One region of the Mesorhizobium sp. M1A.F.Ca.IN.020.04.1.1 genome, then DNA from elsewhere that is predicted to be linked to it. Evidence: predicted binding sites of a transcription regulator. Region 1 holds the regulator's gene; each other region holds the start of a gene.
The links. Region 1 encodes PhoB, which activates phosphate uptake and scavenging genes when phosphate is short. Its sites were predicted from a motif close to TGTCATNNANCTGTCAT; they were not measured.
Positions count from the first base shown of each region.

Region 2: ugpB (sn-glycerol-3-phosphate ABC transporter substrate-binding protein UgpB) is a predicted target of PhoB. The motif match lies at 1,949-1,965, and genes of this name have one in related genera.
Region 3: EOA49_RS23710 (esterase-like activity of phytase family protein) is a predicted target of PhoB. The motif match lies at 2,286-2,302, and genes of this name have one in related genera.
Region 4: EOA49_RS09555 (YdcH family protein) is a predicted target of PhoB. The motif match lies at 1,738-1,754, and genes of this name have one in related genera.

Region 1 covers NZ_RZSN01000005.1:38,805-42,452, forward strand. Annotated here, with positions in the region: gene xylF (D-xylose ABC transporter substrate-binding protein) at 1-229, opposite strand, end outside; gene EOA49_RS02560 (ROK family transcriptional regulator) at 577-1,812, shown strand; gene phoB (phosphate regulon transcriptional regulator PhoB) at 2,129-2,818, opposite strand; gene phoU (phosphate signaling complex protein PhoU) at 2,838-3,542, opposite strand; gene pstB (phosphate ABC transporter ATP-binding protein PstB) at 3,563-3,648, opposite strand, start outside.
Region 2 covers NZ_RZSN01000003.1:30,859-34,506, reverse strand. Annotated here, with positions in the region: gene ugpA (sn-glycerol-3-phosphate ABC transporter permease UgpA) at 1-505, opposite strand, end outside; gene ugpB (sn-glycerol-3-phosphate ABC transporter substrate-binding protein UgpB) at 576-1,886, opposite strand; gene EOA49_RS01695 (EAL domain-containing protein) at 2,214-3,648, shown strand, end outside.
Region 3 covers NZ_RZSN01000142.1:6,913-10,560, reverse strand. Annotated here, with positions in the region: gene EOA49_RS23720 (SDR family NAD(P)-dependent oxidoreductase) at 1-250, opposite strand, end outside; gene EOA49_RS23715 (hypothetical protein) at 400-681, shown strand; gene EOA49_RS23710 (esterase-like activity of phytase family protein) at 745-2,226, opposite strand; gene EOA49_RS23705 (LacI family DNA-binding transcriptional regulator) at 2,470-3,495, opposite strand.
Region 4 covers NZ_RZSN01000031.1:32,519-36,166, reverse strand. Annotated here, with positions in the region: gene ispG (flavodoxin-dependent (E)-4-hydroxy-3-methylbut-2-enyl-diphosphate synthase) at 1-1,233, opposite strand, end outside; gene EOA49_RS09555 (YdcH family protein) at 1,489-1,668, opposite strand; gene EOA49_RS09550 (DUF465 domain-containing protein) at 1,904-2,107, shown strand; gene EOA49_RS09545 (IclR family transcriptional regulator) at 2,132-2,932, opposite strand; gene EOA49_RS09540 (transporter substrate-binding domain-containing protein) at 3,095-3,648, shown strand, end outside.

The sequences.
Region 1 (3,648 bases):
TTTCGACGTCGGTCAGCTGCTTGCCTGGATTGGACTGTGCGTCGGCGGATATGTACTTGTCGCCGGCGGCCTCGATCGCCTTCTTCATCGCCGCTTCGTCGGTCTTCCAGCGCTCTTCCTGGAAATTGGACCACGAAACGCCGATCACCTTGTCCTTCGCCTGTGCGACCGACGCCAACGTCAACGACATGGCGACGCCCGCCAGAATGGCGGCTGCGAATCTCTTCATGATATCCTCCCTGCGCCCCTCGCGGCGCGACCCAGACTGGCCCGAAGGCGATGAGGCTTTTTTTCGAGCCTCGAAAAAATACTGATCCAACGCTAAAGCGCTGTCAACTGCAATTCTGACGGTTTTTGAGGTGGTCACGTACTTTTTTCGAGACCCGCAATAAATAATGACAGTGCCGACCGCTTCTGCCACTATCGCGGAACAGTTCGGGAGGAGGCGCAGCCCGGTCCACCGAAACTTGTAAGACCAGGACGGTTCGGGTGCCGGCGTGCGGGACTGAACCGATCTGGCGCGTCGCCGAGTCCTGTGCATGATCGAGAGGCCGCGCTGACTGGGAGGAGACAAAAATGTCGGTCGGAATCCGCCACGACGATCTGCGCCGGCGCAACCGCGCCATGGTGCTCTCGGCCGTGCGCCGGGCCGGCCAGCCGTCGCGCACGGAAATCGCCGCGACCACCGGGCTCAGCCATTCGACCATTTCGGCGATCTCTTCCGACCTGATCCAGGAAGGCGTCTTGGCCGAGAGCAAGCCGAGCGAGACCGCGTCTCTGAAGCGCGGCCGGCCACAGGTGGGCCTCGCGCTCAAGCCTGAGGCGGCGGCGGTGGTGACGGTGGTGCTGTCGCTCAATTTCCTCTCGGTCGCCGTTATCGATTATGCGGGCCAGGTCATCGCCGAGGAGCAGCGCCGCCTCGATACCCTCACCATGCCGCGCAACGAGCTGATCGGCGAATGCTTGGCGATCGTGCGGCGCCGGTTGGACGACCCGGACCTCGACGTCGGCAGCGTCGCCCGCATCGCCATGGGCATCCAGGGCATCACCGATTCCCATGCCCGCGCCATGCTATGGTCGCCGATCACGCCGCTGACCGACATTCCCTTCGCCGACATCCTGGAAAAGGAATTCGGCATTCCGGCCACCATGGAAAACGACTGCAACATGATGGCGGTGGCGCTGCAGTGGCGCGATCCCGACCGCTATCGCGACAATTTCATCGCCATCCTGCTCTCGCACGGCATCGGCATGGGCCTGGTGCTGAAGGGCGAGCTGTTCACCGGCACGCATTCTTCCGGCGGCGAGTTCGGCCACATGATCCATCGCCCGGGCGGCGCGCTTTGCCGTTGCGGACGCCGCGGCTGCGTCGAGGCCTATGCCGGCAACTACGCCATCTGGCGCAGCGCCATGAAGATGAGCGAGGACGCCGAGCCGGTCGATGTCGGCGACGCCGACATGCGGGCGCTCGCCGCCAAGGCGCGCGAGACGGATGGCCCGGAGCGCGAGGCCTATCGCCGGGCCGGCGAGGCGCTGGGCTTCGGCCTTGGCAGCCTGTTCGCGCTGATCGACCCGGCGCCGGTCGCCATGGTCGGCGTCAGCGCCGCCGCCTTTGACCTGATCGAGCCGGCGCTGCGCGAGGCGATCGGCCAGACCGCCGGAGGCCAGCATTCAAACTCGATCTCCTTCGATACCGAGCCGAACGAATTGCCGCTGATCCGCGAAGGCTGCGCCGTGCGCGCGCTGACCTTCGTCGACCAGGAGATTTTCGCCCCGGGCGTGCAGGCAAGAGCGGGCAAGAACGTGGCCTGAGCAGCTTCGATAGCGATCGTTGTCTTCTGTGCGTCCTGCAGACGCCGGAGATTAGCGAAGGCCCCGCAGCTTCGTCATTCCAGGGCGGAGCAGGAGCGAAGCTCCGTCGCGGAGACCCTGGAATCCATGCCATTACCTCAATCGTCGGATGAGCGGAGCAGAATTTCTGCACCGCCGCGGCGCGTCGAAGTCGCGTGGATCGTCGGGTCTGCGCCGCGTCGCGACGCTTCGTGCTCCGCCCGTGGACGGCGAAGCACCAGCGTCTCGATAACCCGCCAGCGCAGATAGAACCCGTCAGACCTTCGATGCCCTGGATCTAATCTTCCCTGATCGCGTAGCCCGCCCCACGGATGGTACGTATGACGTCCGGCATCCGGCCGTTGTTGACCGCCTTGCGCAGGCGTCCGACATGCACGTCCACGGTGCGCTCGTCGATATAGATCGTCTCGCCCCAGACATTGTCGAGCAGCTGGCTGCGCGAGAACACCCGGCCGGGATGCCGCATCATGAATTCAAGCAGCCTGAACTCGGTCGGGCCGAGCCGGATCTCGCTCTTCTTGCGGTAGACGCGATGCGATTCGCGGTCGAGGACGATGTCGCCGACCTTGAGCACGCTGGACAGCACCTCGGGCTTGGCGCGGCGCAGCAGCGCCTTGACCCTGGCCATGAATTCCGGCGTCGAGAACGGCTTGACCAGATAGTCGTCGGCGCCGGTCGCGAGGCCGCGCACCCGGTCGCTTTCCTCGCCGCGCGCGGTCAGCATGATGATCGGCAGGCGTTCGGTCTCGGGCCGCATCCTGAGGCGCCGGCAAAGCTCGATGCCGGACACCGCCGGCACCATCCAGTCGAGCACCAGAAGGTCGGGCACATTCTCCTGCAGGCGGATCTCGGCCTCGTCGCCGCGGGTCACCACCTCGACCTGATAGCCCTCGGATTCGAGGTTGTAGCGGAGCAGCACCCCCAGCGGTTCCTCGTCCTCCACCACCATGATGCGTGGCGCGATCATATAGCAGGCACCTTCGCTGTCAGGCCGCCGGCGCCGACATCGTCGTCTCGTCCTGCTTAGGACGATTCGCGGGCAATTGCGTGCCGGTCAGCACATAGTAGGCGTTCTCGGCGATGTTGGTGACGTGGTCGCCGATGCGCTCCAGATTCTTGGCGCAGAACAACAGATGCGTGCAAGCCGTGATGTTGCGCGGATCCTCCATCATGTAGGTCAGGAGCTCGCGGAAGACGGCGGTGTATTTGACGTCGATGCGCTCGTCGTCGTTGCGGAGCTTGGCGAGCGCCGTGGCGTCGCCGGCCGCGTATTCCTCGATCACGCCCTGCACCTGGATCAGCACCAGCTGCGCCATCGAATCGATGGAGTGCGAAAGGTCGCGCGGCGCGGCGCTGACGCCGACCGAGCCGACGCGCTTAGCGATGTTCTTGGCAAGGTCGCCAATGCGCTCGAGATCGCCGGCCATGCGGATGGCGCCAACGACGCTGCGCAGGTCGTCGGCCATCGGCTGGCGTTTGGCAATCAGCGTGACGGCGCGATCGTCGAGCTCGCGTTGGCGCGCGTCCATGATGGCATCGTCGGAGACCACGCGCTGCGCCAGCGCGTTGTCGGAATTCAGCAGAGCCTTGGTCGACGCGCCGACCATCGAGCCGGCAAGATCGCCCATGTCGCGGATAAGCTGGCTGATCTGCCTCAGATCCTCGTCGAAGGAAGCGACCGTATGGGCCATGGTTATGTCCTCGTATGAACTCAGCCGAAGCGGCCGGTGATGTAGTCCTGCGTGCGCTTCTCGCGGGGCGAGGTGAAGATCTTCTCGGTCCGGTCGAATTCGATCA
Region 2 (3,648 bases), on a different contig from region 1:
TCTGCTTCCATGCTGCGGCGGAAACCAAAAGGATCATGGCGTGACTGCCGTTGAGCAACGGATCCCAGGCTATGCCGAGACTTCTCAGCACGTAGGATAGCGAGCCGATCGAAGGGTTGAACAGGAACAGCCACAACATGCCGGCGATCGCCGGCGCCACCGCATAGGGCCAGATCATCAGTGTGCGGTAGAGCGCTTTCCCGCGCACCACTTTTTCCGCCATTACGGCAAGCAGCAACGCCACTGCCATCGCCACGATTGCGGTCGCAAGCGAAAATACCACCGTTACCTTGATCGAGTTGAGATAGGCCGGATCGGCAAGCACTTTGCGGAAATTGGCAAACCAGACGAACTTGCTCTTTAGCCCGAATGGATCCTGCCTGAGCATGGACTGGTAGAGCGCCTGCCCGGCCGGCCAATAGAAGAAAACCAGTGTTATGGCGAGTTGCGGCGCCACAAGCAGGTAAGGCAGGACTTTGTTGGGGAAAACGACGCGCGGGGTCAGCTTGGTTTCCTCGTCAAGCAAGGATCGCCCGCGCCGATCCGCGCGGGCGACGTTTCATCCTCGGCCAGGTTTAGTTGCCCAACGCGTCCTTGATCGCCGCGTTGCCGCGCGAGACGGCATTGTCGAGCGCCTGCTGGGCCGTTTCCTGGCCGGCCAGCATCTTCTCGAACTCCTCGTTCTGGATATCGCGCACCTGAGGCAGGTTGGGCAGGCGCACACCCTTCGAATTTTCGGTCGGCGCCTTGCCGGTCATCTGCAGGATCGGTGTCTCGCGGCCCGGGTTCTTGTCGTAGAAGCCGGACTTCTTGGTCGCCTCATAGGCTGCCAGCGTCACCGGCAGGTAGCCCGACTTCTGGTGCAGATATTCCTGCACCTCGGTCTTGGAGAGATAGGCGAAGAAGGCCGCGACGCCCTTGTACTCCGCATCGGATTTGCCGCTGAAAACCCAGAGGCTTGCGCCGCCGGGGGTCGTGTTCTGCGGCGCACCCTTGGCATCGCTGTCATACGGCAGTTGGCCGATGCCGTAGTTCATACCCGACTTGACGATATCGCCGAGCCCGCCCGACGACTCGGTAAAAATGCCGCATTCTCCGGCGAGGAAGATCTGCTTGGCTTCGGAGGTTCGCCCGCCATATTTGAAAGTGCCATCCTTGGCGAGGTCAGCCAGCGCCTGAAAGTGGTTGACGAAAATCGGCGCATTGATCTTGAGCTCGACGTCGCCGCCGGCCAGTCCGTTCTGCTGGGTCGCCCAGGAAACATTATTCCAGGCGGCAAAATTTTCCAGATGGATCCAGGTCAGCCAGGTCGAGGTGTAGCCGCAAGGGGCCGCGCCGCTCGCCTTGATCTTCTTCGCCGCTTCCCAGACCTCGTTCCAGGTCTTAGGCGGGTTGTTCACGTCGAGGCCGGCCTTCTGAAAGATGTCCTTGTTGTAGTAGAGGATCGGCGAGGAGGAATTGTAAGGGAAAGACAACATGGTGCCGTCCGGCTTCGAATAGTAGCCGACAATGCCGGGCAGATACTGGCTCTTATCGAACGTCATCCCCGCGCCCGTCAAAACTTCGGCCACGGGTTTGATCGCGCTCTCGGCCGCCATCATGACGCCGGTGCCGACATCGAACACCTGGATGATGTCCGGCGCCTGGCCGGCGCGGAACGCGGCGATGCCTGCATTCAGCGTCTCGGGATAGGTGCCCTTGAAGACCGGAACGATCTGGTAGTCGCTTTGGCTGGCGTTGAAGTCCTTCGAGATCTTGTCGACGACTTCCGCATTGGCGCCCGTCATCGCATGCCACCAGCTGATCTGCGTGACAGCGAAAGCGGACGTGGTGGAAAGCAGGGTCAAGGTAGCGGCAACACCTGCCGCGAAGCCGAAGAGCTTCATGTTTTCATCTCCCGTTGTGATTGGCGAAAGGGGGGCTTCCGCAGAACCAGTATGTGTTGCGCATGACAATCGGACAACGGTTTTGTTATGCGTCGATGAACATCATCTGATCCTAAATTAACGTGCATCGGTCACGGCCGGGCAGATTGCTTGCCGGCTTAGGATTTGAGCGACTCCAACCATCGTATTGCGACAGCCGGCCCAACCTTATCCGTCCTTTACAACCTGAGGCACACGCGTCGGTTGCAGGTCCACTAATCGATTCTTCAGCCGTCGGGCCTTAAGCAATCTTAACTTGATTGATGCGGGAAGATCAGGTGGGGCCAAATGTTGACCGTCTATAATTGCATCGTGCACGAGCACGATCTGAGGTTGGTCGCACTTGCGGCGCTCATCTGCGGAATTTCCTCTTTCTCGGCGGTCAATCTTCTTCACCATGTCGAGCAATCGACCAGTCGAAATCGCTACGCATGGCTGTTGATTGCAGCCACGGCGACCGGATTCGGTATCTGGGCGACGCATTTCGTCGCCATGATCGCCTTCACGCCGGGAATACCCAACGCCTATAACGCGGAGCTTTCCGCGCTTTCGCTGGCCGCCTCCGTAGTTCTGACAGCGGCCGGAATGTGGATCGCCACCATCCGCGGCGGCATTGATCACTATCTTGTCGGCGGCGCCGTGCTCGGCGTCGGCATCGCCGTGATGCACTATACCGGCATGGCGGCGTTCGAGGTCCAGGGCAGGATCGTCTGGAACGAGCTGCTCGTCGCTCTTTCGCTGGCGGCGGGCGTCACGCTTGCCGCGCTTTCGCTGCTCGTCGTGCTTTGCCGCCCGTCGACGCTTACGACGATCGCTGCCGCCGTCTTGCTCACACTGGCCATCTGCACACTGCATTTTATCGCCATGGCGGCGGTCTCGATCTATCCGGACTCCTCGATAGAGATCTCAAAATTCACCATCGCGCCGATGTCGCAAGCCTTTGCCGCTGCGGCGGCAAGCCTGGTCATTCTGGTGCTCTCGGCCGCGGCGCTCCGCATCGACCTGCGGTTCCGCCGGCATCAGGCGGAAGCGCAGCGCATGCACGGCCTGGCCAACGCGGCGGTCGAGGGGCTGATCGTTTGCGACGGCAGCCGCATCGTCAGCGCCAACGACAGCATCGCGGCGCTGAGCGGCATCGCGCCCGGCACGCTGAACGTGATGACGCTCAGCGACCTCTTCGGCGAACGCGTTGCCTCAGCCATCGCCGGCGGCAGCGGTCAGGCGCAGGAAGCCGAGCTGCGCAGCCAGGACGGCACCCGCATTCCGGTCGAGCTGATCGCCCGCAGCATCGACTATTGCGGCAAGCCTCACGACGTCGTCGCCGTCCGCGACATGCGCGAGCGCAAGAAGGCCGAGCAGGAGATCCTTCGCCTGGCGCATTTCGATCCGCTAACCGGGCTTGCCAATCGCCGCAGCTTCACCAGCCGGCTCGAGGCCGAGATCGCCACGGCGAGCGGCAAGGACGGGCAGCTCGCGCTGATGCTTCTCGATCTCGACCGCTTCAAGGAGGTCAACGACCTCTTCGGTCATGCGGCCGGCGATGCAGTGCTGCAGAGGGTGGCGCAATGCGGTTCGGGCGTGCTCCGCCATGGGCAGATGCTCGCCCGCCTCGGCGGCGACGAGTTCGCCATCATCGCGCCGAACCTTCCCGACCCGCAGGCCGCAGGCCGCATCGCCGAGGCGGTGCTTTCCAAGCTGCGCCAAGAGAGCCAACTGTCGCCCG
Region 3 (3,648 bases), on a different contig from region 1:
CGACTTCGTCGGCCTTGGAGACATCGGTGGGGATAGGGAGAACGGCATCGTCCCCGGCAATGACGGCGACCGCCTGCCGGGCCTGGTCGAGGCGCACGCCGCCTATGTCGGCAAGCACGGTCTTCATGCCCATGGCCGCGAAGCGCTTCGCGGCGGCCAGGCCTATGCCGCTGGCGCCGCCGGTGATGACGGCGACATTGCCGGAGGCGAAAGCGGGCAGGGCGGTCTGGATTTCGGCGTCGCTGGTCATGGTTGATGTCCTTATTCCGGGTCGAGCCGAACTTAACGCCGGTCAGGGGCGAGGCAAGCCTTGATCGCTGCAATGATCGACGGCGGTACCGCCAATGGGTGGACCGCAGCAGCTTGCCCCGCGCATGCTGCCGGAAAAGGAGTTCGGCATTGACCGATTGGATCGGAATCCTGAAGGAGCAGACCGCCACCGGCGAACAGATGGGCCGGGATGTGCCGAAGATGCTCGCCAACCCCGATATCAGCGAGGCGCAGGTCAAGACCCTGTTTTCGGCACTGGAGCAACAGGCGGACTTCGCGGAAAAGCTGCGCCTGGCGCTGGAGAAGTTCGGCCCTGACTTTCCCGTCATCAAGGCCGCAGAGCGGCTGGAAGAGCGCTATGCCGACCTTGCCGCCTCGGCGGCCGAAAAACTGAAAGCGATGCGGGAGTAAGAATCCGCTATTTTTCCACGAGCCGCTCGAACAGCCTGTCCGGCGTAAACCAGGTAATCGCAACTAGTTTGCGGCGAGACTGTTCCCCGACAGGCCGGGCAGGGTAACCTGATAGACCAGGAAGGTGGTGTCGACATCGGCGCCATCCTCGGCCTTGTACGGGGCACCGACCTGGAAGCCGTCCTGGGTGAGAAAGTCGTTGTCGTTGGCGACGAACAGGAAATAGTCGTCGGGCAGCTTCGGGTCCAGCACGCTCACCAGCGACATCGCCTCCCACTTCTCCGAGAGGTTGTTCCTGTCGTTCGGCGCGCCGTTGTGCAAGCCGAAACGGCCGAGTTCGCCCTTGTCGTTGATGTCGATGAACGAGGTGAGCTTGGCCGGCGTCACCGACGGATCGAGCACGCCTTTCGGCGCAACCGGCTTGTCGGCGGCGTCGAACGGGCCGTTGGCGATATCGGTGGCGGCGGAAAGGTCGACGATCTGGATCTTGCGGTAGACCGACTCGGCCTCCTTCAGCCCCTGGCCGTTGCCGCTGTCGCGTGCCAGCATCAAAAAGCTCTTGTCGGACAGCGCCACGATCTCGCTCTGCGCGGCCACCTTGGCCTTGCCCTTGGCGTCCTTGAACACCGGCAGCGGTACGACATATTCGTGCGCCAGCTTGAGGTGGGCGAGGTCGGAGGCGTCATAGACCAGCGCGCGGGTGTTCCGGCGGGTCGAGCCGGAATCGCCGCCATCCTGGCGCGGCGCCGACTGCAGCACGGCGATCAGGAACTTGCCGTCCGGCGTCATCGACATGCCTTCGAGGCCTTGATTGTTCTGGCGGCCAGTCTCGGGATCCTTGGGATCCGGCTCGGCGGCACCCGGGCCAGGATTGTCGGAAGCGAAGTTCGGCTTGCCATGGCGCATCGGCACCAGGGCCGCCGGCGGCTGCGTCGCCGACATCAGGCTGCCGTCGGCCGAAAAGCGATAGATGTTGGGGCCATATTCGTCGGAAATGAACATGATGCCGTCGGGCAGGCGCACGACCGCCTCGTCGTCGAGCGAAAGCTTGCCGTTGTCGGCCTGCGGCAGGATCGGCATGTCGCCGGCAGCGGGGCGCACGCCGTTGAGCGGATCGAGGCCGGTGGCGTCGGCGCCGTTGTCGTCGGTCAGGAGCATCGTGTCGACGAGCGTTGCCTTGACGCCCGACTGTTCCTGGCCGGCGGCGGGCGCAGCACCCGGAGCGGTCGGGGTCAGCTCGATTGCAATGGTGTTCAAGCGGGGCCGGTAGTCGGTGGTGCCGGCGACGTTGTAGCCGCGGTCCGGCAGCAGCCAGAGCGAGCCTTTGTAGCCGGCGCCGTCACGCGCCCAGCTCTTGGCGTCGATCGCCATGCCGGAGCCCGAACCAAAGGTCTCGCCGAACTTGTCCTTCTGGCTGGCGGGGATGCGGCCAACGCCGACCAGCCCCTTGTTGACATAGCCAACACCCTCGGCGAGCGCAGGGCTCAGCACGGTGAACAGGGCGATTGCCGCGCCAAGCGCGACGGTTCGGTTGAGGTGCTTCATGATGTCGCCATGTGACGAGCAGAGCCGGAATGGTGTCACATCGGGTCTAGGACGCGAACATGATACTTGCGTGACAGGAGTGGGGCTCCTTCCTTCTCCCCATGTGGGAGAAGGTGGATCGGCGCGCAGCGTCGAGACGGATGAGGGGTGTTCCAGCGGAGCGAGACGTTGGCTTTCTCTGGAGCACCCCTCATCCGTCGCCTTCGGCGACACCTTCTCCCGCAAGGGGAGAAGGAGAGGTGCTCAATCGCTCTCGCGCGCGACGAGCTCCAGCGGCCAGACTTCGCGGATCGTGCGTGGCCCCTCCGGACCGGCATGGGCCGGGAGTGACGCCAGCAGCATCTCGGCCAGCCGCCGGCCCATCGGCTCCAGCGCCGGACGGAAGGCGGTCAGCGTCGGCGAGAAGTAGCGGCAGAGCGGCGTGTCGACGATGACGATCACCGCGATGTCGTGGCCGGGCCTGATGCCCATCTCGGCCAGTGCCTTGCAGCCGCCGAGCGCCATCGCGTCATTGTTGAAGATGATGGCTGTCGGCCGGTCCTTGGAGAGCATCACACGCGGCGTCACCTGGTAGCCGCCGGTCTCGTTGATGAAGCCGTCGGCGATCAGGCCGGGGTCGACCTCGATGCCATGCCGCTTCAGAGCCTTGCGGTAGCCGTCGAGGAACAGGTAGCCGAAGTTGAGATCAAGCGAAGGGCGGATGGCAGCTATGCGGCGGTGGCCGCGCGCAACCAGCCGGTCGACGGCTTCATCACCCGCCCTCTCGAAATCGATATCGAGCGAAGGATAGGTGTCGCCGCCGGATTGACTTCGGCCAAGCGTGGCGAAGGGAAAGCCGGCCTTGCTCAGATAGTCGATCCGATCGTCTTCCCGCCGTGTATTGGCCAACACGACCGCGTCGGCCCGGCGCGTCTCAACCACGCGGCGCAGCCGCTCCTGCTGATACTGGCCGGGCTCGCCCATGACGACCATCAGATCCAACTCATGCTCGGCGAGCCGCGCCTGCAGGCCGGTCAGGAACGGAATGAAGAACGGCTCGCCATATTGCTGGTCGCCGGGATGCGGTTGCAGCATGAAGGCGATCGAGCGGGTGGCGCCCTGGCGCAGGCTGCGGCCCGACTGGTTGGGCGAATAGTTCAGCTTCCTGGCCGCCTCGAGCACGCGCTGGCGCGTCTCCGCATTGACGTCGGCGCGGCCGTTCAGCGCGCGCGACACGGTGCCGATCGAAATGTTCAGGTGACGCGCGAGATCGTGGATGCTGGACGCCAAGGCAGGTTCTCCCCCTGACTTCGCTAGCACCGGCCGTCCTTCAGGCCAAGCAGTGGATGTCGATTTTCGCGAGCAGGTGATTGACATTCTACGCCATCGGGCGTGTTCTCGTAAACGTTTACGGAAAAACGTTTACGGTGAAGCCGGAAATGC
Region 4 (3,648 bases), on a different contig from region 1:
GCCGTGTCCGTACCGCTGCTCGATATAGTCGGCGACCATCTTTTCGAAATCCTGCGCGATCGAGGGGCCACGCAGCGTCGCCGCCTTCTTGCCGTCGATGAACACCGGCGCTGTCGGCGTCTCGCCGGTTCCGGGCAAAGATATGCCGATATCGGCATGCTTGGATTCGCCGGGGCCGTTGACGATGCAGCCCATCACCGCGACCTTGAGGTTCTCAACACCCGGATATTTCTCACGCCACACCGGCATGTTCTTGCGGATGTCGGCCTGGATGCTTTGGGCCAGCTCCTGGAAGACGGTGGAGGTCGTGCGGCCGCAGCCGGGGCAGGCCGCGACGATCGGCACGAACTGCCGGAAGCCCATCGTCTGCAAAAGTTCCTGCGACACCTGCACCTCGCGCGTGCGGTCGCCGTTCGGCTCCGGCGTCAGCGAGATGCGGATCGTGTCGCCGATGCCCTGCTGCAGGAGGATACCCATGGCAGCCGAGGAAGCGACGATGCCCTTGGTGCCCATGCCGGCCTCGGTCAGCCCGAGATGCAGCGCATGGTTGGAGCGGGTCGCAAGCTCGGTATAGACGGCGATCAGATCCTGCACGCCGCTGACCTTGGCCGACAGGATGATCTTGTCGCGGCCGAGCCCAATCTCTTCCGCCATCTCCGCCGACAGGATCGCCGACTGCACGATCGCCTCGCGGGTGACTTCCTGGGCGGTGAGCGGCGAGCCCCGGCCCTGGTTGTCATCCATCAGCCGGGTCAAGAGCTCCTGGTCGAGCGAGCCCCAGTTGACGCCGATGCGCACCGGCTTGTCGTATCTGATCGCCATCTCGACGATCGCGGCGAACTGGCGGTCCTTCTTTTCCTTGAAGCCGACATTGCCGGGGTTGATGCGGTATTTCGCCAGCGCCTCGGCGCAGGCCGGGTGATCGGCGAGCAGCTTGTGACCGATATAGTGGAAGTCGCCGACCAGCGGCACGTTGACGCCGAGCCGGGCCAGCCGATCACGGATGCGCGGCACGGCAGCGGCGCTCTCGTCGCGGTCGACAGTGATGCGCACGATCTCCGAGCCGGCGCGATGCAGCGCCGCCACCTGGGCAACGGTTTGATCGATGTCGGCGGTATCGGTGTTGGTCATCGACTGCACGACGACCGGCGCGCCGCCGCCGACCATCACGCCGCCGACATCGACGCCGACCGATGCGCGCCGCGGGAAAGGAGAAGAAAAATATCCGGTCATGCCGGCCGCCTTCATCTGGAAGTTCCGGGCATGAGGTGGCGGAGCAAAGATGGCTTGTCAATGGCCGGTGACAGCCACGGTCCGCAAATCGGCTGCGCTTGGTTGGCGGCCGCGCGGTTCAGCAGCCCACATCGGGCTGCGGTTGCATTCCGGGAAGACTCGGGAAATTCAGGCGTAAACTCACCGTACCGGCGGCATTCTTGCCACCGGTTGGGTTGCACCCGACGGGTGCGGTTTATGCTGCCTAGAGGAGTTTCAGTGTGCCGTCGGTTTCGCCTTCAGCTTTTCAATCTCGTCCTTGATTGCCAGCTTGCGCCGCTTCAGAGTGGCGATCTCGAGGTCGTCTACCGAAGGATGATTCATCGCGTCGATAAGCTCGCGCTCGATGTCGCCGTGCTTCCGCTGCAGCTCATCAAGATGGGATGCAAGAGACATGATTGGTTCTCCCTTTCATGGATTCCTCGATTGCAGCCGTCTCAGGCACGTCCACCGCAGGTCGCAACTGTGACGGCACGATGACAGTTTGCCACCAACCAATCTCGATGTCGAATGCCGCGTGGTAGCATTCCACGACAATGTGAAATGTGATATCAGCGGCGCGCCGGTCACAAACCCCACCGGCCCCGCCCAAAGGCCCATCCCTGGGCGACGCATACGCAGACGGTAGATAATGTCCGAACAGGAACAGGCTGAGATACGCCTCGAATATTCCCGGCTCAAACAGGAACACGCCGATTTCGACGCCGCCATCAATGCGATGATCGCCGTGGGTTGCGACCCGCTGCAGATCCAGCGCATGAAGAAGAAGAAGCTGATGCTGAAGGACCGGCTGATGGCGCTGGAAGACCGCATCATCCCCGACATCATCGCCTGACCGGCAGCTTCCTTCGCTCGACGGCTAGGGGATCGAAAGCCGCGCGGCGCGGTCACGCAGCAGCGCGACCAGCTCGCCTGTCCGATCTTCCGACGTGTCGATCGGAACCACCAGGCACATCGTCGCCTCGATCTTCCCGGGCGCTGAAAAGACCGGCGCCGCCAAGCATTTGGTATAGGCGTCGACAAGGCCCGACGTCACGCAATAGCCGGTGACGCGGGCTTTTGCGATGTCGTCGATGAAGTCGTCGAGCTCGATCTTGCGGCCATCCGGCAGCACGAGGTCGTCCTGGGAGATCATCGCCTCGATCCGGCTGCGTTCCAGGCCGGCGAGCAGCAGCCGGCCCGACGCGGTCCAAGGCAGCGGGATCTGCAGGCCGGTGGCCGAGCTGATGCGGAACGGCCTGGTGCCCGGGCTCGAATGGACGATCGTGTAGCGGCCGCTCTGCAGCATGCACAGCTCCGAGGTCTCGCCGGTCTCGCGCGACAGCGTGTCGACCTCCTGCCGTCCGCGCCTGAGGAGGTCGTTGCCGCGCATATAGGCCATTCCGTAGAGGTAAAGCTTCTTGCCGAAATAGACGCGGTTGCCGTCGCCGGCCATCTCCAGGAGACCGGCACCGACCAGCTCGCGAACGAGCGTGTAAGTCGTCGAGCGGGGGGCGTTGAGCCCCTTGGCCAGCTCGCCGATGCCGATCGCGCGCTGCGTGGCATGCAGGAACTCCAGAATGTGCAGCGCGCGGTTGAGACCCTTCTCGCGAGAGTTCGCGGGCCTCTCCTCGTCCGAACCTGCGGCCTGCCACTCGGTCAGCGCTTCGCCATCTTGCATTGTCGATTCCCGGTGTTAGTATCTGTCTTGTACAGGATACATACGTCTCTTGTAAGAGACAATCGTATATCGATTGCTGACGCGTGTATTCATGGGGAACACACACCAAAGGAGGTCGCCGTGAACGACACATCCGGAAGACGTGATTTTCTGAAATTGGGAATGGCCGGACTTGCCACCGCCGGCGCGCTCACCGCGGTCAGCGCCGAGAAGGCCGCCGCGCAAGCCGCGTCCGATAGCGTGCTGCGGACCGCGCTCGATCGCGGCAAGCTGATCGTCGGCACCGGCAGCACCAACGCGCCGTGGCATTTCGAGAACGATGCCGGCGAGCTGGTCGGCATGGACATCACCATGGGGCGCATCCTCGCCAAGGGCCTTTTCGATGACCCGACGAAGGTCGAATTCGTCATGCAGGATCCGGCGCAGCGCATTCCGAACGTGACCACCAATAAGGTCGATATCACCATCCAGTTCATGACCATGACGGGGCAGCGCTCGCAGCTGATCCACTTCTCGCGCCCCTACTATGTCGAAGGCGTCGCGCTGCTGACGCTGCCGGGGTCCGAGAACAAGACTTTCGACAAGCTGCTGGCGAACGGCTCCGCCACGCGCATCTCGATCCTGCAGAATGTCGATGCCGAAAACTCGGTGCACTTTGCCCTGCCCCAGGCGCAGGTCATGCAGATCGACACCCAGGCCAACGTGCTGCAGGCGCT